4 regions of the Weizmannia sp. FSL W8-0676 genome follow, and region 4 is predicted to be linked to each of the others. Evidence: riboswitches for the same ligand, from Rfam matches in the RefSeq annotation. Region 4 holds a riboswitch; each other region holds the start of a gene.
The links. A riboswitch is a leader RNA that binds a small molecule or an ion and turns the genes downstream of it on or off. The one in region 4 is predicted to bind S-adenosylmethionine.
Positions count from the first base shown of each region.

Region 1: another riboswitch for S-adenosylmethionine. It lies ahead of NST20_RS13470 (sulfite exporter TauE/SafE family protein); the one in region 4 lies ahead of NST20_RS15775 (methionine ABC transporter ATP-binding protein).
Region 2: another riboswitch for S-adenosylmethionine. It lies ahead of NST20_RS01490 (phosphoadenylyl-sulfate reductase); the one in region 4 lies ahead of NST20_RS15775 (methionine ABC transporter ATP-binding protein).
Region 3: another riboswitch for S-adenosylmethionine. It lies ahead of NST20_RS07300 (assimilatory sulfite reductase (NADPH) flavoprotein subunit); the one in region 4 lies ahead of NST20_RS15775 (methionine ABC transporter ATP-binding protein).

Region 1 covers NZ_CP151954.1:2,720,106-2,727,367, reverse strand. The annotation lists gene NST20_RS13475 (purine/pyrimidine permease) at 1-1,152, opposite strand, end outside; gene NST20_RS13470 (sulfite exporter TauE/SafE family protein) at 1,635-2,525, opposite strand; SAM riboswitch class I at 2,680-2,787, opposite strand; gene NST20_RS13465 (amino acid permease) at 3,099-4,433, opposite strand; gene nfsA (oxygen-insensitive NADPH nitroreductase) at 4,676-5,419, opposite strand; gene NST20_RS13455 (PTS sugar transporter subunit IIC) at 5,845-6,882, opposite strand.
Region 2 covers NZ_CP151954.1:287,849-295,110, reverse strand. The annotation lists gene NST20_RS01515 (hypothetical protein) at 72-254, opposite strand; gene NST20_RS01510 (YbaK/EbsC family protein) at 316-846, opposite strand; gene NST20_RS01505 (NAD(P)-binding protein) at 984-1,610, opposite strand; gene NST20_RS01500 (sirohydrochlorin chelatase) at 1,927-2,667, opposite strand; gene cobA (uroporphyrinogen-III C-methyltransferase) at 2,674-3,432, opposite strand; gene NST20_RS01490 (phosphoadenylyl-sulfate reductase) at 3,560-4,285, opposite strand; SAM riboswitch class I at 4,377-4,481, opposite strand; gene NST20_RS01485 (hypothetical protein) at 4,583-4,762, opposite strand; gene NST20_RS01480 (TIGR04104 family putative zinc finger protein) at 4,792-5,097, opposite strand; gene NST20_RS01475 (glycosyl hydrolase family 28-related protein) at 5,268-6,671, shown strand; gene NST20_RS01470 (hypothetical protein) at 6,821-7,129, opposite strand.
Region 3 covers NZ_CP151954.1:1,502,297-1,509,558, reverse strand. The annotation lists gene cysI (assimilatory sulfite reductase (NADPH) hemoprotein subunit) at 1-1,446, opposite strand, end outside; gene NST20_RS07300 (assimilatory sulfite reductase (NADPH) flavoprotein subunit) at 1,464-3,320, opposite strand; SAM riboswitch class I at 3,441-3,541, opposite strand; gene NST20_RS07295 (2-phosphosulfolactate phosphatase) at 3,715-4,410, shown strand; partial or broken gene NST20_RS07290 (phosphosulfolactate synthase) at 4,403-5,186, shown strand; gene NST20_RS07285 (VOC family protein) at 5,170-5,568, shown strand; gene NST20_RS07280 (ABC transporter substrate-binding protein) at 5,891-6,880, opposite strand; gene NST20_RS07275 (ABC transporter permease) at 6,892-7,262, opposite strand, start outside.
Region 4 covers NZ_CP151954.1:3,211,397-3,218,658, reverse strand. The annotation lists gene NST20_RS15795 (MATE family efflux transporter) at 1-1,313, opposite strand, end outside; gene NST20_RS15790 (ParM/StbA family protein) at 1,733-2,911, shown strand; gene NST20_RS15785 (hypothetical protein) at 2,923-3,495, shown strand; gene NST20_RS15780 (ABC transporter ATP-binding protein) at 3,558-4,337, shown strand; SAM riboswitch class I at 4,419-4,527, shown strand; gene NST20_RS15775 (methionine ABC transporter ATP-binding protein) at 4,600-5,640, shown strand; gene NST20_RS15770 (methionine ABC transporter permease) at 5,630-6,292, shown strand; gene NST20_RS15765 (MetQ/NlpA family ABC transporter substrate-binding protein) at 6,352-7,194, shown strand.

The DNA.
Region 1 (7,262 bases), 490 kb from region 4:
ATGAGCCGGCAAAAACATCGCGCCGATTCCGACCAGGAAGGAGATGCCCGCTGTTGTATGGGCAATCTCTTTGTCCGGGCTTTTTTCAAGGTCATTTAAGGCAAGGCCGACCAACTGTGTGAAGACTACAAAGGTAACGGCATAGCCGACCGGCGCGGGAATCGCGGACATGATATGCACGAGCGGCGGCAGCAGCGCAATAATGGAAACGAAACAAGCGCCGTACAAAAATGGTTTCAGCACTTTTATGCCGGTTTGTGCAACATAGCCTGCCGCTGCTGCAATCGGCACTGCGCCGACAGCGGAAAAGATGCCGGCAAGCAGCTGGTTGATGCCAGATATGAACAGACTGCTCCGCACCCGCTCTTGCCGGACTCCCGTCACATTTCCCATGACGCGCACAGACGTAATCATATTCGCAGTTAATAAAAGCCCGATGAATACACCGGTTGTGACGGCGCCGGAATCAAAACGCGGTTTTCCAAAATCAAATACGGCGGGAAGAGAGAACCAGCTTTTCCCAAATGTAATGGCCGGTGCTTCGCCGAAAAGCGCGAACAAAATCCAGCCGCAAATCAAGCCGAGCATGATCGAATATTGCTTGACCCACGGTTTCTTTACATGGCCAAAATAGAATGTAAGCAATACTGTGACAAGGCTCAAAACGGCAACAAGCGGCCGGACTTCCTGATGGGCCCCCGAAATGCCGAGCATCCCTTTCATAAAAGAGCCGCTCAACTGCAGCACGAGCAGCAGCAAATAAATAAATGTCACAACCGGCGTAAACAGTTTATTTAATTGGTCCACAAGGCCGGTAAAAGCGAGCAGAAAGAAAAAGATGCCGGTTACCATTAGCGCGCCTGCCAAATATTGCAGAGATTCAATACTTGAAGTGTACAAGCTGCCGACAAGCCCTGCATAAATGGCAAACACGCTCCACCACAGTCCGGCCGGCCCTTCATTGATGGGCATTCTGTGGCCGAAAATTCCTTGCAAAAGGCCGCCGATCCCGAGCACAAAAAGCGTCCGCTGCACAAACAGGGCAGTCTCGCCCGCACTGAAATGGAAAGCATCCGCAATGGCAATCGGGGCCGCGATCGACCCGGCGATCATAAATGCCATCCATTGCAGCGACGAAATAAATGTTTTCATAGGCACACCGTTCTTTCCGTTCAAAAAAATGGAAAATACCAGTAAATATAATTATAGCAAAACAGATTTTACATTTTAAACATAAACCATTTCGCGAACGGGGGAGGGAAAGCGGGCATGGCGGACGGCGGCATAAACAGGGGCTGCAAACCGGACGGGCGCGGGTAAGCCATGTTTTGGCCCACAAAAAAATCACAAAACGCGCCTCTGTGCATTTGCCGCTAAAAGAAGTTTGCGGCCTGCCTTCACTTAGGCGTGCGGTATTGAAAAATTGGTGATGGATCATTTTTGCCGGTGCCTGGTTAAGGAATGGCTGGTTTAGGTGGAAAAACGGGGCCGCTTTCCTTCACATAGAGGGCATCTGCATAAAGGAAGCAAAAATGGCGTTGTTCGTTCGCATAGAAACGCCTCAGCCCGTTTATTGTCAAAAACGGCTTTAAAAAAACAATTTGGGCAATGGATCCCTTGCCCGAACATGTTCCTTATTCTGCGACGCTTACGCTGGCGCTGGCAACTGCCCGCTTGTGTTTTCTGATTGTATAGAAAATGAGGATTGCCCATATTGCCACAATGGCTGTATAGGTAACGCCGTACCACCCGCTTCCGGCGCCGGCCATTTTTAATAAAGTTTGCACGTTGCTGAACACAATCATGCCGCTGACAATGACAGCCAGCAAATGAGCCGGCAAAATTTTAACCAGATAGGCTGCAATCGGTGCGGCGATCAGGCCGCCAAGCATGAGGGCGATCGTCCAGATCCAGTTAATCTGCATAGCGCCGAGGGATAAAAGGAAACCGATGCTTGACGCCAGGGATACGGCAAATTCACTTGTATCTACCGAGCCGATCACTTTCCGCGGTTCGATGTCATTTCTGGACAGCAAAGCCGGTGTGGCGATAGGGCCCCAGCCGCCGCCCCCCGTTGCATCAAAAAATCCTGCGACAAAGCCGAGCGGGATGAAAAATACGTTTGACCCGGTCTTCTTTTTAACTTTCAACGCCCCGCGCGCGTTGATCAGAAACCGGATAAGAATATAGAGGCCAAGGGCGATCAGAAAAATAGAAATGTACGGTTTTAATGTGCTTGCAGGAAGATGGCTGAGAACGGTTGCCCCGAGAAAGGCGCCGACAGCCCCGGGTACAACCAGTTTCCAAATGATCCCTTTATCGACATTCCCAAATTTCATATGAGAGACCCCGGAAGCCGCCGTTGTAAAAACCTCCGCCAAATGCACAGAAGCTGATGCGACAGCCGGCGCAATTCCGAAAGCCAAGAGGAGTGAGGTAGAAGTCACCCCGTAACCCATTCCGAGAGATCCATCCACCAATTGTGCGGCAAGGCCGACAAGTGCTAAGACAATTAATTTTTGCATGTTCATGTTCCCCGCTTTCTTCATCCATAAATTTGATTCATCCTGATGTAGAGGGATTATACGCATCAGGGTCTATCCTGGGTCAAACGGCCGGCCTTGCAGAAATTAAAAATCTTTCCGCCATTTTACGGAAAGACAGCGAGTAAAGGATAAGCGCTTATCTTTCAAAATGGTACCCATTTTGCTGGAATTGGCACCTTGCTGCTCGCTGCAGGTTGCCGGACTTCATTGGGCCAGATCCCTCCGTCGCTCTTGATAAGTGATTTGTTGTTTAAAATTTTATCAGAAAATAAATGGAAGTCAATATAATTATTGCAAGTTTTTTTATAGGATTTATACGAATGGGGGGATAAAGAAAAAACTCCCCATCAGATTACGCTGTGTCGGGAGTTTTTTCTTTACGCCGGATTGGTGTTAAAAAGCTTGTTTTAGGATGCGCGGGGGCATTATGGCTGCTTCTATTCAATAGTCCAACCGGGTTAGCGGTCCCGCCCATTCTGGCAGTTTGATACGCGCTATCCACCCGTGCCTGTCCCCTTCCCGTCCAAAGGAACCGGTTTTATCAACACAAGCCTATTCCTTTGCTTTGATTTTCAGTGACAGGACGACCAGCACGATTAAAATAGCGAGGCAGATGCTTGTACCAATCGGGTTGCCGCCGCCCAGCAAAAAAGACAGGAAAATGCCTGCCAGTGCAAGCAGTGCAATCCAGACCATGAAAGGGTACCCTTTTACACGGAAGGAAGGCAATTTTTCATACGACTTTCGGAGCCGCAGTTCGGCTGCACAGATGGCGATCCAGACAAGGACGACGGTAAATCCCGGGATGGTCATCAAATAGCTGATGACCTCATCCGGCGTAAGATAGGCCAGAATCACGCCGGCTAAAATAAACAGTGAGGTCAGCAAAATACTGGTGAGCGGGACGCCTTTCCGGGAAATTTTTAAAAAGGCGCGCGGCGCTTCTCCGGATTGCGCCATGTTGAACAGTGTGCGCGAAGTGGCATAAATGCCGGAATTGGCGGCAGAAAGAACGGCCGTCAAGAGCACAAAATTCATCACATGGGCGGCAGCGGGGATCCCGGTGCGGCTGAACACCTGCACAAACGGGCTTTCCACGGAAGAAACCTGGTTCCACGGGATAATGCCGCAAATGATCAGGATGGGCAAAATATAAAAAAGCATGACGCGGACAACGGTCTGTTTAATGACACGCGGCAGCACTTTTTCGCTGTCTTTCGTTTCCGAAACGGTAACGCCGATCAGTTCCGCGCCGCCGTATGAAAACATCACGATCAGAAAAGCGCTGAACGTACCGTGAAGCCCGTTCGGGAAAAACCCGCCGTGCGCTGTATAGTTGGACAGCATGGAAGATGTCCCGGGGAATAAACCGAATAAAATCAGCGCGCCAAGCAGGATAAAAACGATCAATGTGATGATTTTAATGCCGGCAATCCAAAATTCAAATTCGCCGTAGTACTTCACTTCAGTTAAATTGATGCCGACTATGAAAGCGGCGCAGAGCAAACTGAGCAGCCACAATGGCGCGTGGGGAACCCAGAATTGCAGGAAGCTCCCGGCTGCAAGCAGTTCCACGACTGTAACAATGACCCAGTTGATCCAGTACAGCCAGCCAATAATGAAAGAAACCCGGCTGCCGAACGCTTTGTGGATCAGATTTTGGACGTTGAGGCCGGGGTGGACAAGCGCCATTTCCCCCAGCGCTGACATGACAATGAATAAAAGCGCGCCGCCGATCAGGTAAGAAACGGCAACACTCGGGCCGGCAAGGCTGACGGTATCGGAGCTGCCTTTAAAAATGCCGGTTCCGATCATCCCGGCCAATGCGATGAACTGGACATGCCTTGGTGACAAGCCTTTTTGCAAATGATGTTGGTTTTTTTCCATTTCTATCAATCTCACTTTTCTTTTTTAGATAAACGCTTTTCAGTGCTAAAGCATTTATTCTATTTTAGCAGAAAAAAGGAAATATTGATATACAAAAAAATGGAATCGCCGGATGGCAGATGCATCCATATTTCACCAAAGTAAAATGTAAAAACAGCGGGACACCATTCATTGTAGTATCTCGCCGTTCTGTTTAAGTTTGTGCCCCGGGACGGGCAGAGGAAAATACGCGCCAGCTCCCTCTACTTTTTATCAAACCCTTGGCGTTCTACAAATTCCTTCATGAAAACGCGCGATGGTTCTTTAAAAAATTGTGCCATTTGGCCTGTCCAGGTATCGTTCCTTTTTCCGTCTGTGCGTTTTGTATAATATTGCGATACCGTTTCATTGTATTCCTTCAGATCGCGCAAAAGACGTTCATCAGCCGGGTATTCATCTTCAAAATAAACATGCTCAGCCGCCATGCGCGGTTTTTTCGCAGACGGATCGGCCGGATAGCCGATTGTCATTGCAAATAGCGGAAGGACATATTGCGGGATTTTCAAAAGTTCGGCCACTTCCGGCAGCCGGTTGCGCAAGCCTCCGACATAACAAATGCCAAGCCCCATCGATTCCGCAGCGAGCGCGGCGTTTTGCGCGGCCAGTGCCGTGTCGATGAGCGCGACCATAAATTTTTCCGTTGTCTCAAGTGTATCTTGCGCATCTACGCCTTCCATTTCCGCCGCAAGTGCATGTTTATGGAGATCGGCACAGAAAATGAGCAGATGGCCGCATGTTCCGACATGGCGGTTCCCGGTCAGTTCTGCTAATCTTTGCTTCCGTCCGGGATCTTGAATGCCGAGAATCGTATAAGCCTGGACGAAATGAGAAGTGGCGGCTGCCTGCGCGGATTCCACAATCAGGCGGATTTGTTCATCAGATAGGGGCCGGTCTTCATAATGGCGGATCGACCGGTGATTGAGAATCGTTTCAATGACTGTGTTCATTCTTTTACACTCCTGTCTTTGGTGAGTCCATTGTATGTTCAAATATAGCACAGAAAATAACGGCCGGCATGAAAGGTGCTTGTTGTCCAGCATGGCCACGATGGTCTGCCAAAAAATATTTGGATTAAGGCTAAATTAACCTATTTTCGTTTTGGTATACCCAAATTGAACTTCGAGTTATGGTCATGCGGAGGACGGGAGGTCCATATTTACACCGTGAGATCATATCCTCCTTTATGATTACGGCGGGGCAGAAGCCAGTGAAGGCGCTCGATTCCATTTTGCACCATTTAACAAAGTGATGAATGTGTAACTGTCTCATGCCGCTGTATCACGCAAGGCCGGTCCTTCCGAAGTCCCGGAATTTCTGCCTGATGAAAAGAAAAACACTGCAACCCTGATCCGAAGGGCTGCAGTGTTTTATGTTATTCAAAATTAAGCTGATAGTCTTCTGATTTGATCATCTTTAATTTTTTTGAAAAGACGTAAATGATTCCGATATTTAAGATAAACGGTAACACAAAGAAAGTGCTCAGCATAATGGCAATATTTTTTGCAGTCCAGCCGCCTTCAGCAAGATGCATGAAATTGAGCGGGCCGACTAAGCCTGACAGCCCGAATCCTGCACTGTAAGGCGTGCCCTGAATATGAAAGACGCCGGCCAGCGCACCGAGCACGGCAGCGGTGATGAGCATCGGGAAAGCAATTTTCGGCTTCATAAAGAAGTTTCGCATCTGAATTTTCGGCGAGCCAAGTACATGGGCAAGGGCGGTGCCGAGCGAGTTGGCTTTATAGCTGGCGATGGCAAGCCCGACCCCGGCGGCACAAATGCCAAGATTTGCCGCCCCTGAACTGACACCTGACAGCATAATAACGGTTGCTACGCCGACTGTTGAAATCGGCGATAAAATAATCAGGCAGAAAATGACGGCGATAATCGCGCCCATTACGACAGGCTGCATGCTTGTCACATGTGCCACCCCAATGCCGACCAGCCCGGTAGCCGTTTTAATAAACGGCAAAATCGTGAGGCCGATCATGCCCGGTATCAAAATGCTTAATGTCGGGACCAGGAGGATGGAATAAGCCTTTAACCTTGTTCCGACCCACTTGACGAATAAAACCGCCAATGCCGCAGTAATCCCTGTATTGATGACAATCCCGATCCCGTTTAAAGCAAATGCGCCGGCAGCCGTTTTCTCGATGGCGCCGCTCCCGACCATTGCGGCAATGCCAACACTTGCAATCTGGATCGGTGTCAATTGAAAGGTAATGCCGACCATAACGCCAATCAATACAGGCAGCATGCTCATGATGATAACGGTTGCATCCACAACATGCTGCAAATAAGGCGCATGCGGGATAATAAGCTTCAATATCTCCCCGAGCAAGGCGTTTGGGATCAGAGAAACGACAATGCCTATGCTCATTCCGTTTAACAGTTTGCTAAAGAAATCTTTCATTAGTGGAAGCCCCCATTTTGTTTTGACCTCGCTGCTGGCGCTGCCGGATAAGCGCCGATGCTTGTCTGTTTGCGTATGATTATATAAAACATTCAGATTATAGTCAACAAAAATTTTTAATACTTTACCGCGTGTGTGCATATATGCATAAAAGTACTAAAAAGCAGGCTGTTTTAGATAAAAAGTGATCGAAAACAATCCCGGTTTTTTCAAAGCAGAAAATGACTGAAAAAATAGCGGTTGAAACAAAAGACATAGGGTTGATGAAGAAAAAATGGGCATCCGTGATTGCTGGCTTGACATGAAAAATGATTTTTTTTCACGATGGAAGCGGTATAATAAAAGTGGTGTTTTAGAATGTGTTGTGCCGGGCAAAAGAA
Region 2 (7,262 bases), 400 kb from region 4:
AGCCGTTTTAAAAGCGGCATGGCGGCCAGGTGCTTGTTCCTTTTCAATCCTTTGATGGCGCGCACGGGCTTCTATCCCGAAACATCGAGATGGCTGGTTTTCATTCCTTTTCTATCCTGAAAAAATGCGATACTGATTTTCATTCCTTTACTGGTGCAGCGTTTATCCGGCGTGGCGGCAATCTGATCGCCCGCTTTTTCAAGTATGCCCGTGTTTTCGGGCAATTGCCAGCAGCCATGATGGATTTGCTTCATTTTCCGGCGCGTACCCGGGACCCCTTTCCGTCTCAAAGGCAAGTCTGAAGCGGCAAGCAGATTATTGCGGATCCGTTAAGGCGCCGGTCCCGGCTGCATGCTGGTAATCTTCCGCCGGTTCCCATCCTTTGCAGACATCCACCCATTTTTCGGCCTTCCCGTATGTATACAATTCTTCGCAGGTCAGTTCAATTGCCGAGTTGCCGCTCCCGCATGCCGGAAATACAGTCGTGAACCGTTTGAGTGAGACGTCCATATAGACCGGCAAATCTTTTTTCAAACCGAACGGGCAGACGCCGCCGACAGCATGGCCGGTATGCTCGAGCGTTTCTTCTGGTGACAGCATCCGCGCTTTCCCGCCGAATGTTTGCCGGAATTTTTTATTGTCGATTTTCGCATCTCCCGCAGTGACAACAAGAAGGGCTTCTTCCCCACCGGTACCCCTGAACGCAAGCGTTTTTGCAATCCGTTCCGGTTCCATGTGCAGCGCCTCAGCTGCAAGTTCAACCGTCGCGCCTGATGACGGCAGGACGAGCACCTCTTCTTCCCGGTCCCACTGCTTAAAATAAGCTTTGACATCTTCCAATGACATATGGCGACACTCCTTTTTGTGAAAATTTTAACCCTATTGTAACGGAAGCCATTCCGGGTTGCAAACGGGCTTGCCAAGTTTTTCGCCGGGCACACCGGCTGATTTCCCAAAGATGCGCGCTAATCTTCATTCGTTTTTCAGCGGGCAGTCCCTTGCATGCGGCTGCGAAAGAAAGACAAGGCTTCCTGCTGTTTTTCAGGCTTGCGGTATGCTTCTCCAAGCAGCTTTTCCAGCCACTCGCTTTTTTCCGATGCAGAAAACTGCGGCTGCTTCAGAAGCTGGCGGCACTCGTATAAAAAATCCACATATTGGGCGTAGTTCGTATCATAATGCCCGGATAATTCATTTACAATGCGGGAAGCCAGTTTCGGGCTTGCCCCGGCTGTAGAGACACTGATGGAAAGCCTGCCCTTTTGGAAAAACGCCGGAAAAGCAAGGTTGCCGCTTCCCGCACGGCCGGCATCGTTCACGAGGGCTTGGGCCGGGGCATGGGCAACAATCCGGCTGTTTGTCTCCGGATCATTTGTCGCTGCAACAACCACATCGGCCCCCCGGATGTCTTCCGTTTCGAATGTTTTCTGTTTCCAAATGAACGCGTGTTGTTGCGCCAAAACCTGCAATTCATCGTTCAGGTGCGGGCTTACGACTGTAACGCATGCCCCCGCTTCCTGCAAGAGCCGGAATCTGCGTGCCGCCACTTTTCCGCCGCCGATGACCACAGCCTGCTTCCCGTCTAAATTGACCATAACCGGTACCCAAGCCATTCCTGATCTCCTTTCCAGTTTATCCGGTGCAGAAACGCCTCGTACTTCCTGCCATTTTCGTGAATGTGCCCGTACGCTCCCTTTCCAGCGTTTCCTGGGGAGCCGGAACCGGGCAAGTGCCGGCATGCGCAATGGAGCGCCGGACCGCGGGCATCTTTCAGGCTGATCGGGCCCAAAAAAGTGCCGGTACGCACATTGAAACACCGCACCCAGGCATTTTTTAAACTGCATCTCCCCCAAATAAGGGAGGGGTTCACAATAGAAAACGCCGCAGGCTTCCCCCAGGCTTTCCGGGGGCAAAAAAGGTCCCGGAATCTCAAATAAAAGCCTCTGCACCCAACGCTTCCTTTGCCCGGGCGGCCAATGCGTCCGCCATATCTGGGTGACAGCCGAGATACCGTGCCAGCCGGATATCATATCCTTCCCGCTGCAGCATGCCCACTTTCTTTTCCAGCGACCGGACGAGCACGCCGGTGAACCAAAGATATGGGGCCACAACCACCGGGCGCCCGGCCACGGCCAGCTCCTTCAGCGCCTCATCAAAACGGGGCTCAAGAACCGCCAAATAAGCCGTTTTGATCTGTTCTGCCCCCAGTTGCACGCGCAGCCCGTCCGCAATTTTTGCAAAATCGCACAGTGTTTCCGGATTACGGCTGCCGCGTCCGACCAGCAGAATCCAGGCACCCGGAGGCATGCCGGTTTCCAAAATATTTTCCGCCAGGATTCCGGTGATCCGGTCCCCGACGCCGAGCGGGCGGCCGTACGTAAACACAATATGCGGATAACGTCGTTTCGCTTCCCGGATCGCACGCGGGATATCCTCATAATAATGCCCGGCACTCAGCAGCAATACCGGCACAACGGCGATACGCCCTGCGCCGCCCCGGACAAGCGCATCAATCCCTGCTGCAATATCCGGTTCCGCAATTTCCAGATAACAAATTTCCTGGAGATCCGCATCCACCTGTGCCATCGCTTGCCGGATTGCCGCTGTTGCTTCCCGGGCGGTTTCGGGCACACGGCTGCCGTGGCTGACATATAAAACACCTTGTTTCATACCCGTTCACCCGGTACAGGCCGGAGCAGCGGAAAGCTGTTCAAACCATTTCAACTCATCGCGCAGTTTTACCACTTCTCCGATGATCAAAAGCGATGGGTTGCGCAACCCGTCCGCCTTTTCACTTAAATTTCCAAGCGTGCCGACCGCGGTTTCCTGTTTTTCCGTCGTGCCCCAGCGGATAAGTGCAGCCGGCATGTCCGGCGATTTGCCGTGCTTTATCAGTTGCGCACAGATGAGCGGCAGATTTTTCACGCCCATATAAATGCAAAGTGTATCAATTCCCGCATATTTGGACCAGTATGCATCAAGGTCTTCGCCTTTTTTCGTGACGCCCGCGATAAAAGCAACGGATGTACTGAGCCCGCGGTGGGTGAGCGGAATGCCGGCATAGGCGGGCACGGCGGAACCGGCCGTAATCCCCGGAACGATTTCAAACGGAATATGCTTTTGCACCAGTACTTCCGCCTCCTCCCCGCCTCTGCCGAATATAAACGGATCGCCGCCTTTTAAACGGACAACAGTTTTGCCTTGGTTGGCAAACTTCACAAGCAGGTGGTTGATCGTATCCTGCGACATCGTATGGGCGTCCGGCTTTTTCCCGCAGTAGACGAGTTCCGCATCCGGCCTTGCTTCTTTTAACAGATCCGGATTCACCAGGCGGTCATATAAAATGACATCCGCTTCCCGGATCATGCGCAATCCTTTCACTGTGATCAGTTCCGGATCGCCGGGCCCTGCCCCGACTAAATATACTTTTCTCATTTCTTCACCTGCTTTAAACTTAATCGGATAACTGGTTGGTTTGGTTTATGCGCCCACTTCTCCCGGAGTGGCTGTAGCAGCGGCTTAGAAGGGATGGCCGTTTTTGCCGCAGCACCACCGGGCAGCCTTATTTTTTCTGAACCGTATGCAGCCCGCATTCGGTTTTATGAAAGCCCGCCCATCTTCCTGCTCTTGAGTCGCTGTTTCCGACAGCACGTGTGCACGGGAAACAGCCGATGCTCGGATATCCCTGGTCATGCAATTCGTTATACGGAAGATGATGGGACTTGATATAGTTCCAAACGTCATCCCATGTCCAATGAATCAGCGGGCAAATTTTAATCGAATGGAACCTTTCATCTTTATTGACAAAATTCGTTTTCGCCCTCGTCGGCGATTGCTCCCGCCGCAAGCCGGATATCCAGGCCGCCGCTCCCTGCAGCGTTTCTTCAAGCGGCTTGATTTTCCGGATATAGCAGCATTGGTCCGGATCCCTTTTCCAAAGGGCAGATCCGTATTGCGCCGCCTGTTCATCAAGCGTAAGCGACGGTTTTTTCATTTGGATATTTAAAGCCGGATATTTCTTTTTTACTTTTTCAATCAATTCGTAAGTCTGCGGAAAGTGCAGGTCCGTATCCAAAAATACGATATCCGCATCTTCTCTGACTTTCGAAATGAGATCAATCAGCACCATTCCTTCTGCGCCGAAGCTGCACGCATATACCACTGATTTACCGTACGTGCCATATGCCCACTGCAAAATTTCCAATGCGCCCTTTGTTTCATCTTCCGGCACGAACACTGCAAACGGATCCGACGTAAACTGTTCATATGTGAGCCGCGTTTGCTCCACTCTATTCCCTTCTTTCTTATTCGATTACTAAGGATTAAACGACAAAAATCTTCTTACCCTGAAGTAAGAAGATATCCATTCCCGGGAAATCTTCTTATCTTTCAGGCCACCACCTGCAGGAATTGGCACAGTACCCGTTTTCGGACCTGCTGCCGAGGCTTCACAGGGCCCTTCCCTCCACCTCTCTTGATAAGAAAATAACAACATATAAGCTTGAAGTTTATTGTATACCTTCTTATGCTATTCGTCAACGAAAAATTCTGATAAAGAAAATAAGGCCCATTTTCACGAAAAGTGTTACATGTAGTTTTGGGCCACCTTTTTCTTTCTCATTTGATGAAATGGTTTCCAATCTTTACTTGCATGTGTTTTTTTCAAATCTTGCTCTGTACCAAATCGGTTCATCAATTCACCTTTAAACTTGCGGCGTACCGGCTCAGCTCCGCGTTTCATCATCACCTGGATTTTTGAAGCCATTTAAAAGGGCGACAACTATTCGTTCCCTTTTACCATAGAAGCCTTTCTTTATGATCAAACGAATAAACATAAGGCATCATAAGAATCAAACAAGCCCAAATAATGATGATTAGTGTTATGAATGCAATTTTTGGAATGCCCAATATCATTAGTCCAAATGAGATGAAAAAGCAAAGCAGGGAAAAATATCCAACTTTATTTCGAAACTTCAAACTTGGATATAACTTGGCTTTACAATTTGGACATTCTATGGTTTGGTCAAACTTCCATAATCTCTTAAAGATATAAATCCACTTAAATGGATGGTTACAATCAGAACATTTTGGCAGGCTCATTGACTTCCACCTTCCTTTTCTTCGATTTTAACATAAAATTCAATCTTTTTTATGCCAACAACAATGATTTAGAAAAGAGTCTTCCTTTTTCAGTGCGTTTTCCAACCTGCGGGGGTATACTACATATATCCAATGACAGAGACTGAATGAAGGCAAAGCGGGGTGAAAAAATGATTCATTTGGATAAGCATCATGACCCCCGGACAAACGGCATGCTGCTGCGCCAGCTTTCACGCAGGGCAGTCCAGCCGGGTACCCTAATCCAGGAAAATGAAGCGCTTTTTCAAAAATACTGCCAGCCGGAATTTCACAAACCGTTTTCCCTTTCACGGCTGCTGCTGAACCGGAGATATCCGGTTGAACCGTATAAAACCCTTGCAGATCAGAACGGCCTTGTCTACCCGGAATGGAAAACGATATTGGATCAAGAATACAGCCGGCTGCTGTCTGTGGCATCCCGTACAGTCAATGTGGCAGATTTCGGGGCTGCCGGCGATGGAAAAACCGACTGCACAGCGGCATTCCAAAAAGCACTGGGAAACGGCCGCGTGAAAGTGATCGTACCGGAAGGCGTTTATCTTGTAAAGGGGCTTAAGCTGCCTTCATGGACATGCCTTTGCGGCAGCGGAAAAGGCGTAACAGTCATCAAACTCCATCCGCATGCGCCGAAAAAAACGCGTCTTATCCAAAACGCCCATTTCCACCGCGGCAATCACCATATATCGGTGGAAGGGCTCTCGCTGGACTGGAATGTCGAAAGGCTCGGAAATGAGGAAAGAACGGCAGCAGGAAATAACCGTTCAAGCTGTCTGACTTTTGCGCACGTCACGTTCGGCTGGGTGAAAAATGTGGAGGCGGCGGGGGCCGGCCTGCATGGTTTTGATGTATCGTCTGCCCGGTATCATTATTTGGGCGACGGCTTTCTCGCCCCGGGAAGGAGCCGCTATATCTGGCTGGACGGGCTCACGGCAAGCGGATTCGGTGATGACGGCATTACCACCCACCATAGCGACTATTGCTTTATCTCAAATTCTTTCTGTTACAACCCGAGTGGAAAGGCCCACAAAAAAGGGTTTTCCAACTCCAATGGCATTGAGATTGATGACGGGTCGCGCCATGTCTGGCTTTACAATAATGCTTCAAGCGGCTGTTTCGGAGGTGTCGAAATCAAAGCCCACCACAATGCTTCGGCTGCTTCTCATGTCCACCTTTACGGCCATCTTTCTGTCCGCGACAACCGTTCTTTCAATTTCCGGCATATCGGCCACCATAAAGGTAAGGATAGCGATTCGAAAAGCGCGGACCATATTGTGGCGGCCAATCTTGTTTCCATCGCGCCGGTGTTTACGGATTTATATGAAGGTTCAACGCCGCGCAGCCTCGTTGTTTCCGCTTACCGGAACGTTGTCATTAACGGGCTGACAGCACTTGGCGACCCGGATTACGATTTCAAGGGAAATCCTGTTGTCGCCATCCAGTACCGTGCAAAAAATGTTATCTTGAAAAATGTAGAAATCAGCGGGTTTCAAAATGCGAAACGGATCAGGGGCAAAGACAAATGCGTACTGTTGTAATGCTCGATCAATTCAGAGAGAGAATCTGCGCGGAAATCTTTCCTTTGTCTGAAGAAAACCGAATTCCGGTCGAATCTTTGCAATCCCAGTCTGAATCCTGGAGAGTAGCTGTAGTGCTTGTTTGGTGAAGAAATGTTCTTTGGCCTACCCTAAAAATTGTGCCGGCCTATTTTCATTCTTTTGCCCATTCCGTATCCAATGCGGCAGGCTTCTATTTTGAAAATATGCGTTTGCCCATTTTCGTTCTCTGGTGTCGCCGCGCCCGCCGCAGCATGGATGGGTGTCCTGAAAATACGTGCCGGCTGTTTTATCCCTCTTGCGGCAGAGGCGTTTTTTTCGGATGATGATTTCCGAATATTTGTCATTTTTAATCCTCTATAAAAATCATTTCCCGGGGAAACTTGGTGTCTTTTGTCATGATGATGGCGTCGAAAAACATTTCTATACAAAATTTTCACCGGCTTTGCTTCATCCTGCAAGTGAAAGACGCTCCAACAGGACATTTGATCTTCCGCGGAGCCAATGCGCGGGAGTTTGTTGCGATATGTCTTTCATTGCCCACGTGTCGAAAATTTTGTTGCAAGTTGTCTC
Region 3 (7,262 bases), 1.6 Mb from region 4:
CGCCGGCCTTGAACATCCGTTCGGGCAGCCCGACATCCGGATGACGATTTCTTCTTCGCGCAGCCCCGCTTCGTCCAAAATCTCCTCGATTTTTCCGAGCAGTTCCGGCAAGTACCGTTCTGCTTCCGCCATCGCAAGGCCGCAAGTCGGGAATGCGACACAGGACATCGAGTTTCTTCTGAGGGCGGAAGCATGCTTGCCGTCCGTCAGATGGTATTTTTCAACCAGCTCGCCGATCTTTCCTTTCATTTCGTCGGTGACATTGGAAATAATAACATTCTGATTCGGGGTCAGGCGGAACTCGCCCTGATGGATTTTTGCAATTTCGCGCAGCCCGGTCATCAAAGGATAGCCGTCAAAATCTTTGATCCTGCCGCTTTGGACAAATAACGTCAAATGCCATTTGCCATCGCCTTTGATCCAGCCGTAACGGTCGCCGTTATGGTCAAAATGGAACGGGCGGGCCTCCCCGAGATCCCAGCCGAGCCGTTCATTCAGTTCCGCCTTGATCCATTCAAGCCCCCGCGCGTCAATGGTGTACTTGAAACGCGCATTTTTCCGGTTCGCGCGGTTGCCGTAGTCGCGCTGGATCGACACCACTTTTTCCGCCACTTCAATCACCTGGTTCGGCGTGCAAAAACCGATGAGCCGGGCAAGCTGCGGATATGTTTTCGGATCGCCGTGGGTCATGCCCATCCCGCCGCCAACCGCGACATTAAACCCTTCAAGCTTCCCTTCATTCAAAATGGCGATAAACCCTAAATCCTGTGAAAAAATATCGACATCATTGGAAGGCGGCACAGCAAACCCGATTTTAAACTTCCGCGGCAAATACTTCGGGCCGTACAGCGGTTCGGAATCTTCCTGCTCTTTTGTATCAATGATTTTTTCATCTTCCAGCCAAATTTCATGATACGCGGAAGTCCGCGGCAACAAGTGGTCGCTCGTTTTTTTCGCCCATTCATACACCTCGGCATGCACATCCGACTGGTACGGGTTCGGGTTGCACATCACATTCCGGTTCACATCCCCGCACGCGGCAAGCGTCGTCATGAGCGCATCGTTCATTTCGCGGATGGCCTGCTTTAAATTCCATTTTAAAATGCCATGCATCTGGAATGTCTGCCGGGTCGTCATACGCAGCGTTCCGTTCCCGTATTTTTGCGCCAGTTCATCCATCACAAGCCACTGTTCCGGGGTCGCAACGCCGCCCGGAATGCGGACACGCACCATAAACTGGTAAGCCGGCTCCAGTTTCTTTTTGCGCCGCTCGTTGCGGATATCCCGGTCGTCCTGCTGGTAGCTGCCATGAAATTTCAACAGTTTATTATCGTCCTCGGATATCGCACCGGTCAGCGGATCTTTGAGTCCTTCCGCAATCGTTCCTCTTAAAAATCGGCTTTTTTCTTTTATCGTTTCAAGCGGATCAAGTTTTTTATCAGCCATCTTCCTGCCCCTCTCTGTTAATACACATCACGCTGGTATCGTTTTGCCCGTCGCATTTCCTGTAAATAATCCTCTGCCTCTTCCCTCGCCATATTGCCTTCTGTTTCAAGAATTTGAAGCAACGTTTCCTGGACGTCGCGGGCCATGTGCTTCTCATCACCGCACACATACACACAGGCGCCTTTTTCAAGCCATGCATAAAAATCTTTGCTTTTTTCAAGCATCCGGTGCTGGACGTATATTTTTTCTGCCTGGTCGCGCGAAAAAGCCACATCCATCCGTTCGAGCACGCCATTTTTCAGCCAGTTTTGCCAGTCAAGCTGATACAGAAAATCCGTCGCAAAATGCTGGTCCCCGTAAAACAGCCATGTTCGGCCGGTGATCCCTTCCGCTTCCCTTTCTTCCAGGAAAGAACGGAACGGCGCCACGCCTGTTCCCGGCCCGATCATGATCACCGGCACATCCGGGTCAGCCGGAAGTTTGAAATTCGGATTGCGGTGGACATAAACCGGCAGCTTGTCTCCCGGTTTTATCCTGCCTGCGACTTGCCCGGAGCAAACTCCTTCGCGCACCCTTCCGTTTGCTGTATAGCAGTCCAGTGCAATGACAAGATGGACTTCATCGGGGTTCGCTTTCCAACTGCTTGCGATCGAATAAAGCCGCGGCGGCATTTTCCGGAGCATTTGTACAAAAGCTTGCACTTCCACTTTTTCCGGCGGATATTCCTCGACAAGATCGATCAGGCCCCGTCCTTCAAGGTATGCCTTTGCCTCCGCTTCATTTTCAAGCAAAGCCGTAAGCCCTTTGTTTCCGAAAAGCACGGCTGCCTGCTGAAGCAGTGGTTTTGTTAATCTCGTAATTTCATAATGTCTGAGCAATGCTTCCCTGGCCGGCAGTACTTCCCCTTTTTTATTGATCGGAACCGGTTCTTTTGGATCCCAGCCGAGCTTTTCGATCAGCCGTTCCACGAGTTCCGGGTCATTTTCCGGGTAAATCCCGATGCTGTCCCCCGGTTCAAATGTAAAACCGGAACCTTCAAGGGATAATTCGATATGGTGCGTTTCTTTATTGGACCCTTCCCAGTTCAAATTGATATTTTCCAGCACTTCCGCCTGGAACGGGTTGGATTTGGAATAATCGGTGTTTGCAGGCCGGGTGGCATCGGCAGCGGTTGAAGGCGGCAAGGCAGATGACTGGAGCACGCCTGTAACCCCTTCAAACCATTCCTGGGCGTCTTCTTCATAATCCACATCGCAATCCACTCGCGGATAGAGCCGTTCCCCGCCCAACTCTTCCAGCCTCTTGTCGATCTCTTTTCCGACCTTGCAAAAAAACTCATATGTCTGGTCCCCAAGCGCCAAAACGGAAAATTGGACCCCGTCCAGTTTTGGGGCTTTTCTGCTGTGGATCAGCTCATAGAAAGACAATGCGTTGTCGGGCGGGTCCCCTTCCCCTTGTGTGCTTGTAATGATGAGCAGATACCCTGCATTTTTTAAATCTTTCGGCTTGGCCGCATCGAGTGCCGAAAAAGATACGGCAAACTGCATTTCTTTTAATCTGGCGGCGAATGCTTCGGCAAGCGCCTGGGCATTGCCTGTCTCGGAACCAAACAGCAGCGTAACCGTTTTGGTTGCCGTCTGTACCGGCTTTTCGGCAACAGCTGTACTTCCCGGGGGATTCGTTCCTTGTTCGGCAAACGGATAGGTTAAATATCCGCTCAGCCATAATTTTTGCTGATCCGTTAACATTTGCAGCAGTTCATTTAACTTTTCCGCCTGTTCTTTACTAAACGGGCTGTTTTGTACACTTAACGGCAAATCTTCCACCTCGCAATGTTTGCATGCACTTTTCATTTGTTTATTTATGTATGACATCCTAATCCAAATAGACATAGAAGTTTACTTGGATTTTAATCCGCTTCTTTCCATGAGAAGCACCTTCGAAAAAAGCTCTCCTTACAAAGATAAGAAGAGCCGGCGCACAATGGTCAACTTCTCTTATCTTTCAGACGATTGTCTGCAGGAATTGGCACAGTGTTTTTCAACCTGTTGCCGAGGCTTCAAAGGGCCTTTCCCTCCACCTCTCTGGATAAGAAGCACGAATCATTATTTAGAAATCATTGAAAACATTATACAATCAAATGCGGTGGCAGTCAATTCTTTTTTGAACAGACGGGGGCGATAAAAAAAGAAAAGGGTGGCAAATTCCGCATCAAGCGTCCCTCCAATATACTTTATGTATTTTTTGCACAGAATGAGGGGGGAATGGATGAACATCCGCATTTACCAGGGGAATGAGATCACGCCGGAAGCCGGGGATGCCAATATTGTGATCGATGTGATCCGCGCGTTTACGGTTGCCCACCATGCCTTTTTGGGCGGCGTAAAAGAGATATGGCTGGCAGACTCAAAAGAAGCGGCTTTTTGTATCAAAGACAAATACCCGCATGTCTTGCTCACGGGCGAAAGGAACGGCCTTCCGATACCGGGATTTGATTTGGGCCATTCACCGGCCGCCATCGCCAAACAGCCGTTAGCCGGCAAAACGTTGGTGCAAACATCCACAAACGGGGTAAAAGCAGCCTTCCGCGCCCTTTGTGCAAAGGAAGTCTATGTTACCGGCTTTTCGAATGCAAAAATGACGGCAAAATGGGTCCTGCGCAAATGGAAAGGCAAAGACAACGCCCGCATCAATATTATCGCTTCCCATCCGACGGGGGAAGATGACCTGGCATGCGCATTATACATGGAAAGCATCCTTACCGGCTCCGGCACGATAAAGCCGGAATCAGTGATCAAGGAGATTGTAAATGCCAGTGTTGCAAAGAAATTTCTTGATCCCGGCCAGCCTGCATTTAACCCGGCTGACCTGGAATTTTGCAGCAACGAAACAGACTGCGGGTTTGTTATGAAAATTGATCCAACAGGAGAATTTCCAACGATCGTGAGGGTTGAAGATGAATGACCATGGTTTGACACTGCCTTTACGCAATGAGAAACCGCGGGATTGCGGAATCACCATCTTAATTGACAATGGCATTCCGCTGAACTTTTTTAAAGATACCATGAACAGTGCAGCCCCTTATATTGATTTCGTCAAATTCGGCTGGGGAACATCGGTGGTTTCGCGCCATTTGGAAGAAAAAATAGATCACCTGAGGCAAAACGGCATTGCCTTCTTTTTCGGCGGCACTTTATTTGAAAAGTTTGCCAGCCAGGGAAAGACGGATCGGTACGTTCAATACTGCCGGCGGTTTGCATGCGAATATGTTGAAATCTCAAATGGCACCCTGCCGCTGTCCAATCCGGAAAAGTGCCATTATATTGCGGAATTTTCAAAGGAGTTTAAAGTGTTAAGTGAAGTTGGCTCAAAAGATACTGCCAAATCAATAGCCGACACGCCGGCGTTATGGCTGGAATCGATTAGTCAAGATTTAGAAGCAGGCGCATATAAAGTGATGACAGAGGCAAGGGAAAGCGGCACGAGCGGCATTTGCAACGGGGACGGGGAAATACGGGAGGAGATGTTTGCGGCCATCCTGGACTCCGGGATTCCCGCGATGCTTTCATTTTCGAAGCGCCCAACAAGCAGCTCCAGGCTTTTTTATCCAACAGCTCGGCCCGGATGCCAATCTGGCCAACATCCCTTTTTCGGATGCCCTTGCGCTTGAAACATTAAGGCTCGGTTTGCGATCAGATACTTTTTTTATTGGAGGAGATTCCCATGAGAAAAACGGATAAAATTTTTCATTTGGCGATCCCGTGCAAAGATCTTGATGAAACAGCCGATTTCTATCAGAAATTAGGCTGTAAGGTGGCGCGCCGGTATGATGACCGGGTCACTTTCAATTTTTTCGGGGACCAGGTTGTCTGCCATCTGAGCCCTGAAAAAATAGACCCCAACCCGAAAATGTATCCCCGCCATTTCGGCATTACTTTTTTGGATAAAGCAGCATTTGAGGAAACCCTCCAATCCGCAAAGAAAAACCGCTTGGCATTTTTCCAGGAGAAAATGGTCCGGTTTGGGGGCAGGCAAGAGGAACATTGGACATTTTTCCTCCAAGATCCCTCCAACAACTTGCTCGAATTTAAATATTACCACGATGAAAGCATGGTGTATTAACCAGTCCCATTCATTGCTCAAAGCATGCGATGCGGCTTTTTCCGGAAAGAGCCGCATCGCATGCTTTGCCATTTGGGCCAGGCGATAAGCGTTTTTTCCTGGCCCGAGACGTTTGATCGTTATGTTCAGCAGGATGGCAAAGCCCCGGAGGCCCTTTTTAGGCTTAACATGCAAACCGCAGGCATACAGCTGCGGTTTTTTTGCGGCTTCCCGCAGGAACATGCAGCGCTTGAAGCGAATAACATACTCTGCATGTTCCGCCACCCGGTTTTGTGATCCCATGCTGGCGGAAGCCAAAGCGATTTGGCTTCCAGAATGCTCCTTATTTATTTTCTAAATGGACAAAAGCTTTTGCGGCATTGACATGTGTTTTTGTGATCTTTGTCTGGTACAGCCAATCCGAAACGTCTTGCCATTTTTTCAGGTCCTGATCGGCAATCGTTTTATTTTTTTCGCTCATCAGCGGCAGCAAAATGTGCAGGCTCTTCGTTTCCACATTTTTATCCAGCGGTGAAGAGGCATCTTCATGTTTTAACAAAATGGCAAGCGCCTTTTCCGGATGTTTTTTGACATATTGCTGGCCTTTTTCGGCGGCAGCAAGAAATTTTTTAAAAATGTCTGGCTGCTGTTTCAGCTTATTTTCGTTTGCGATGAAAACGAGTTCGGCATAATCCGGAACACCGTATTTTGCCGGATTGAATGCTCTAACGGGTACGCCTTCCTTTTCCAGCAGCAGCTGTTCATGATTAACAAAACCGCCGACGATCGCATCAGTTTTACGGGCTGTCAGAGCAGGGATTAAATCATAGCCAACATCCACTGTTTTCACCTTGTCCGGATCGCCCCCGTCTGCTTTGACCATTGTCCGCACGGCTGCTTCTTCCAGCGGAATGGAAGAATAGCCGACCGTTTTGCCCGCCAGGTCTTTCGGTGAGCGGATGCCGCTTGAAGCTGGCACCATCACACGGTTCAGCGTATGGCGGACGACGGTGCCAAAAGATTGGACCGGAATATTCTCATCGCGCGCGATTAACACTTGGGGTTGATAACTTAATGCAATATCAATTCGATTCGCAGCCGCAAGTTTTAACGGGTCATTTGTGTCAGAAGGCATTTTGATGCTGACATCAAGACCCTGCGCTTTAAAATAGCCTTTTTCCTTGGCTACATAAAGAAAAGAATGAACCGCATTTGGATACCAATCCAGCATAATCGTTACTTTTTGCGCATGTTTCGTTGCTTGCTGCGAATGATTGCTGCAGGCACCTAGCATACACGCCAGTACAGCGACCATTACCCATCGTTTCTTCATTGAAAATCCCCCTAAATTTTTGTTCTGTTTTTCAATAAGCTTTTTTCCATCCCATAAATAAGCAAAAATAATCCCATGCCGAGTGCAGCCAAAAGAAAAACGGCCGAAAAAACAGCGCCCGACTGCAAATACCCAGACATTCGCTTGCTAAAAAAGCCAAGCCCCGCAGTTGCGCCAAGCCACTCTCCGATCGCTGCCCCGCTGACACAATATACAACCGATAATTTCAAGCCGGATAAAAATTGGGGAAGGGCCATCGGGACAGAAAGTTTTCGGAAAATATCCCAACGGCTGGCGCCCATTGTCCGAAACAAATTCAGATAGGCGGGATCGACGGTTTTTAATCCGTCAAAAGTGCTGATTACAATCGGAAAGATAGCCG
Region 4 (7,262 bases):
GAAAGCCAGCGCCGGGTGGCAAAGATGCCCCGGAACCATTCGTCAATGCCCTGGGCAATCCAAATGCCGAGCAGCCCAAGCCCGAAATGCACCCCAAGGACATAGCTTAAACCGGCTGCAAATACCCACATGGAAAAAATGCCAATCATGACCGGGAAGCGGACATCGCCTGCTGATTTCAGGGAACTCATCAGCACGATATTCATGGCCCGCCCCGGTTCTGTAAAAACAATGGCCCAAAGAATCGGGATGCTGACGGCGAGAATGTCTTCGCTTTTCGTAAACACGTGCAAAACAGGCGAGCCGATGAGCGCAATCACAAGCGAAGTAAAAAAAGAAGCCATCATTGCAATCTTTAAAGTTTTCATCCCGCGCTTCAGGGCGCGTTCATACGTTTTCGCACCGACATACCGGGCGACAAGCAGCTGGGTGCCGGATGCAATGGCAAGGGTAAACAGATAACAGATCATCGAAATATTATTTAAATAAACGCGCGCAGCCAGGGATGCTTCCCCGAGTACGGCGATAAACCCGGTAATCACCAGCTGGGAAAACTGGTAGGAAAAATTTTCGCCGGCCGAGGGAATTCCGATCTCAAGCAATGCACGGATATCTTCTTTCTTTATAGAAATGATATCACGGATGCCCATTTTCAATGTGAGCCTGCGGTAGACAAGGAAAAGAAGCGCCGATACCGCAAAAACGCGGGCAACCACAATGGCCCACGATACCCCGATGACGCCTGTAACCGGGAGCCCGAAAATGCCCGTAATGGCCAAAATGTTCCCGAAGATGCTGATTAAATCCATTATAACGGTGACAAGCATCGACTCTTTTGTATAACCGTGGCTCCTCAGCACTGCGCTTAAAGCAAGGGAGATGGACTCGAGAAACAGGGAAGCCCCGCAAATTTTGACAAATGTCAGCGCGTATTGATAAACCCTTCCGTGAATGTCGAAAAACCCGAGGAGCAGTTGCCCAAACAGAAAAACAAAAAGCCCAACGGCAAGGCCGAACCAAAAATTCAGCCCGAAAGCGGAATGGGCGACCTGGCGCGCCTCTTTCATTTTCCCGGCGCCAAGATTCTGCCCGATCAGGATAATTGCGCCGACGGATGTGACATTAAAAATGAGAATAAACATATTCAACAGCTGGTTGGCCACGCCCACCCCGGCAGCCGCATCATCGGCGTAGTGGCCGAGCATAAGGGTTGCGATGATCCCGATCCCCATATGCAAAGAAAGCTCAATAAAGAGCGGCCAAGAAATCTGAAACAGGGTCTGGTCTTTGTAATATTGCTGTTGTGTTGTCAACAATTTCCCCCCTTTTATATGATACCCCCAGCCTTTTATACCGGTTTTGTTGCCAGGCCTGGTGGATGTTCATTCTTCAATACTATGAAACATTGTAGCCTTTATTGCCGCACTGTCAATTGGAATTTTGGAAAAACCCGTGAATTTTTTATGGAGGAGCGGATATTGCTCCTATTTGCGTATTTGTTTGCATGTTTTCAAATCTGTTTACATGTTTACACAAGCGCAAACACTTGTATACAAAAATGCAAACTTGTTTGCAAAGCTGTAAACATGGCTTTATGGCAACATTTTTCAAAAGTTTACAAGCCGCAAACAAGTTTACATTTTCGTTAAAAAAGTTCAGAGTATTGATTATTTTTATAGACTCAGATATTCTTAGAGTAAGCCAAAGAAAGCGATACAGGGAGGAAAAATGAATGGGAAAGACGCGGATTGCCGCAGTCGATGTAGGCAATGATTCTTTAAAAGGCATTTTTGGAAAAATGGAGTATGAGCTCAATATCCCGAACGTCATCGCGCGGGATATAGAAGACCGGCCGGTAATCGGCATTGAGGAACTGGACAGCAAAGATCCGCTTGAAGGCATCCATGTAAAAGTCCACTCCCCTGCTTTAAAGGAAAATAACGTGATTTACCGTGTCGGGGAGCTCGCAACCAAAAGTGATAATGCAACCGAACTGGACCCTGGGAGCAGCAAATCGGAAGAGGACCAGACCCTCGTCCTGCTTTTTACAAGCCTTGCGCTTGACGCAGTAAGGGAAGAAAACGCCAAAGTTTTTACTCGCAACCAGAATGTGATTGATGCCAATTACACACTTGGGACAGGCCTGCCGCTCCGCGAAGTAAAAGAGGGGAAAGATGCGGGCTACCGGTCGCAGTTGCTTGGATCCGTCCACCAGGTGGAATTTCTTGTCACGCCGAAATACCAGGGATTGAAAGTCAACCTGAAATTTGACGAAATCAAAGTGTATCCGGAAGGCTTTGCCGCTTTTATCAATCTCGTCATGGATAACGATTTAAACATCATTAACCGCGATTTGATTGATAAACGCATTTTGATCCAGGATATCGGCGGCCTCTCAACGGATATCGCCGTGATCAAAAACAGGACAGTCGATGATGACCGGGCGCAGGGCTTTAATCTCGGCGTATCAGAAGCGCTTGAACAGATCCGTGAAGAAATCCGCGTCAAATACGGGGTCGAACTGGACAGCCGCCGCGATGTGGTCGATATTATCACGAAAAAGCATGACCGCAACCATATTATGGTGAAAGGCAGCCGGACAAGCGTGCACGACATTACAGACCGCATCCTGTTTGACCTTGCGAAGAAACAATACCGTCTGCTCCGGAACGTTTGGCAGAAAAACTCGCAAACAGAGATTTGCTATTTTGTCGGCGGCGGTTCTGTTGTCCTAAAAGATTACTTAAAAACGTTGAACAACAGCCTTGATGGCTACAATATCGATTTCTTTGAAGATGAAAAAGAGAGCATCTGGATGATGGCCAATGCTTACTACAAATTAATTTCGGATTATGTGAGGAAAAACAATAAACCGGAAGACAAAGGAAAGAAACCGGTCGAATCCAAATAAGGTGAAAAAATATGGAAAATCAAAGCGGGATGAAGCGGGGCCAGACGATTGCGTTCCGGATCCCCCAGGATACGCCCGATCATATTTTAAAAGAGTTGTCAAAGTTAAAAGAAAAAGAGAAACGGAACTTCTCCGCCAAAATAGCCGGGTATGTGATACAGGGCGTGAACCAGTCGCTCGTAAAAGACAAAGAAACGATTACAATTCCGCTGCCGCGCAAACTGACAAAAGTGCAGCATGACTGGCTGAAGCACGAACATTCGGAAGCAATGCTCGGCAGCATTGTTTACGAGCTGATTCAGGATCCGCTCCGGGCGACTTCGCTTTTTGCTGCCCTCTCGAAACAACCTGTTTCTATGGATGATACGCTTTTTTTACAGGAAGACGAATTGCCGCAAACCAGTGGAGAAGCAGACCCGGAACCGGTTCAATCCGGTGGTGAGCCGCCCGGTTCGGATGATCTTGATGCGTTCGACTGGAGAACTGCCGCCGCCGAACCGGCACCCCCTGAAGCGGAAGCGCCGGAAAAAGAAGAAGATGCGGAAGACCTGCTCGGGGATTTTCTCGCCAGCATGAATAAATGAAGGGCGCAGGGTGAACCCCTGTGCGCCTGAAAACTTGTACGAAATGTAAGGGGATGGAACAGATGGAAAATATAATCGAAGTTGCTGGTGTGAGCCTGGTGCGCGATGGCAAAAAACTGCTCTCGGACATTCACTGGACGGTCAAAAAAGGGGAGCACTGGGCTGTCCTCGGCTTAAACGGTTCCGGCAAAACCACTTTGCTCAATATGATCAACGGGTATATCTGGCCGACAAAGGGCAGCATCAAGGTGCTCGGCAAAGCGTTCGGAAAAACAAGCCTGCCGGAACTGCGGAAATCAATCGGCTGGGTCAGCTCCTCCATCCAGGAAAGGATACCGCGCACCCAGCTTGCACGCGATGTGGTCATCAGCGGCAAATATGCATCGATCGGGCTGTATGAAGCGGTGGATGCAGAAGACGAAGAAAAAGCCTTGCGCTTGATGGAACAATTGCATTGTGCCGCCCTTTATGGCCGTGCTTATGGACATTGTTCGCAAGGAGAGCGGCAGAAGCTTTTAATCGCGCGCGCGTTAATGGCGGAACCGCGCATCTTAATTTTGGACGAGCCTTGCAACGGGCTGGATTTATTTGCCCGGGAAATTTTGCTGGAAAGTGTGGAAGAGCTGGCAAAAGATGAGAACGGCCCGGCGCTTGTATATGTGACGCACCATCCGGAAGAAATTTCCCCCGCTTTCCAAAAGACATTGCTGATCAGGAACGGGGAAGTTTTCCGGCAGGGCCGCACGTCCGAGATGATTGAAAAACAAGTGCTTTCCCGCTTTTTTGAGCATGAAATTCAGGTGGAGTGGCGCGGAAACCGGGCTTTGTTTCAAGTTGTCTGATGATTGGAAAACAAAAAAATATAAAATAATGAATTGACAAATCCCGAGCCGTCCACTAATATTTAAATATAACAAATGAATAACTTATCCAGAGAGACTGAGGGACAGGCCCGATGACGTCCAGCAACCTTCAAATCTTTTTTTGAAAGGTGCTAATTCCTGCAGAATGGTTCATTCTGAGAGATAAGTCACTTGACCGGCAAACCTCTTTCGAATGAAAGCGGGTTTTTTTTTGCTAAAAGGAACAGAAGGAGATTTCAACATGCTGGTATTAGAAGATATTCATAAAGTATACGGCAAAGGGAAGGACAAAAAGGTTGAAGCGTTAAAAGGCATCAATCTGCGTGTTGAAAAAGGGGAAATTTTCGGGGTGGTCGGCTACAGCGGCGCCGGGAAAAGCACGCTGATCCGGTGCGTAAATCTGCTCGAACGGCCGACTTCCGGGAAAGTGCTCGTTAACGGGGTCGACCTTGTGCGCCTGCCGCCGAAAGAGCTGCGCAAAGAGCGGAAAAAAATCGGCATGATTTTCCAGCAGTTCAATCTGCTCCAGTCTAAGACGATTTTTCAAAATGTGGCCATGCCGCTTGTGCTGGAACACCGGCCGAAGGAAGAGATTAAGGCAAAAGTCGCAGAGTTATTGTCTTTTGTCGGGCTGGAAGACAGAATGCACCACTATCCTGGCCAGTTGTCAGGCGGCCAGAAACAAAGGGTCGGGATTGCAAGGGCCCTGGCGACGGATCCCGACATCCTGCTTTGTGACGAGGCAACATCGGCCCTTGACCCGAATACGACCGAAGCCGTGCTCGACCTCTTGCGGAAAGTCCGGGATGAGCTGGGCATCACGATCCTGATGATCACCCATGAAATGAACGTCATTCGTGACATTTGTGATAAAGTGGCGGTACTGGACGGCGGAAAAATTGTAGAGCAGGGCCCGGTGCTCGACCTTTTCACAGAACCGAAAACGCAAATTGCAAGAAGCTTTGTGAAAACCGTGCTGAATGATTCGATTCCGCCGTCGGTGCAAAAACTGATCGATGAAAGCAGCAAAGACAATCCGCACGGCATTTACCGGATCCTATTTAAAGGAGCTTCCACCAATATGCCGCTGTTATCCAATACGGCAAAACATTTTTCAATCGACCTGAATGTGCTTCATGGCATGATCACCGAACTTCAAGGCATTCCTTTCGGCAACCTGCTTGTCGAATTGAAAGGCGACCCGGAAGAAATGAAGCGGGCCATTCAGTACATTAACGATCACGAAGCCATCATTCGGGAGGTGGAGAAAAATGGCATTTGATTGGTCATGGTTTTGGCCGCAATTTTTCACGGCAATGGGCCAGACGCTGTATATGGTGGCTGTATCATTAATCATTTCCATCATCATCGGCGTTCCGGTCGGCGTGATCCTCGTTATTACCCGGGAAAACGGCATTTGGGAAAACAAATGGATTTTTAATATTTTAAATGTGATTATCAATATTTTCCGGTCGATCCCGTTTATTATTCTCGTTGTCGCGATCATTCCGTTTACGCGCTGGGTTGTCGGGACAGCGATCGGAACAACGGCAGCGATTGTGCCGCTCGTTTTGTACACTGCTTTTTACATCGGGCGGCTCATTGAAAGTTCACTGCTTGAAGTCGACAAAGGGACAATCGAACTTGCGCAGTCAATGGGGGCGACGAACTGGCAGATTATTTGGCGGTTTTTGCTTCCGGAGGCAAAGGCGTCCATGGTGCTCAATTTAACGATTGCCACCATCGGGCTGATCGGGGCTTCCGCGATGGCGGGCGCGGTCGGTGCCGGTGGGATCGGGGATTTGGCGATCACGTACGGCTACAACCAGTTTCAGACAGGCGTCATGATCGTTACCGTTATCACGCTGGTCATTTTCACCCAGCTTGTCCAGACATTGGGCAACTTTCTCTCCAAAAAAATTCGGAGAAAGTAATCTCGAAAAAAAGGGTTACATCTTTTTATAAAAAATTAAGTGCAGGGGGACTTAGAGCGATGAAAAAATTTGCGATTCTATTATTGGGGCTCATCCTGGTTTTGGCAGGATGCGGGGCCAAAAACAATTCGGGCAGCACAAGCACAAAGACAATCAAAGTCGGGACAACCACTTCTGAAGTGCCGACATGGAATTTAATCCAGAAACTTGCGAAAAAGAAAAATATCAATATCAAGATTGTCCGCTTTGACGACTATGTTCAGCCGAACCTCGCATTAAGCGACGGGGAAATTGATATTAACGCATTCCAGACGGTTGTTTATTTCGATGACTTTATAAAACAACGCAATCTGAAGCTATCGGCGATCGGCACAACGAATATCTGGCCGATGGGGATCTACTCGAAAAGGTATAAAAAGATCAGCGAAGTAAAAGACGGCGACCAGGTTGTGATTCCGAAAGACCCGACGAACCTCGGAAGGGCTTTGCTTTTGCTGCAAAAAGCCGGCTTGATTACGACGAAAAAAGGTTTCACAGGCAAAGGCGGGCTTGAAAATGTCGCTTCAAACCCGAAACATTTGAAAATTACTGCCGTGGATGCCGCCCAAACACCGCGCGGCCTGGATGATTCGGCACTCGCTGTGATCAATTGCGATATGGCCATTAATGCCGGCTTAAACCCGACGAATGACTCCATCTTCCGTGAAGATGCGGGCAACAAAGCGTATATCAATATTATCGCAGCCCGGACAAAAGACAAGAATGACAAAACGCTGAAAGAAATTGTAAACATTTATCATTCAAAAGAAGTCTCCGACTTTATCAAAAAGCATTATAAAGGCGCAGCCGTCCCGGTCAATAAACCGGTATCGTATTTAAAAGACTATAAGCAAACACAATGACGGCAAAAAGTTTCACAGCAGCCCCCTAAAAACAGCGGGCTTTCAGACAGGCGGTTTATCCGCCCCAT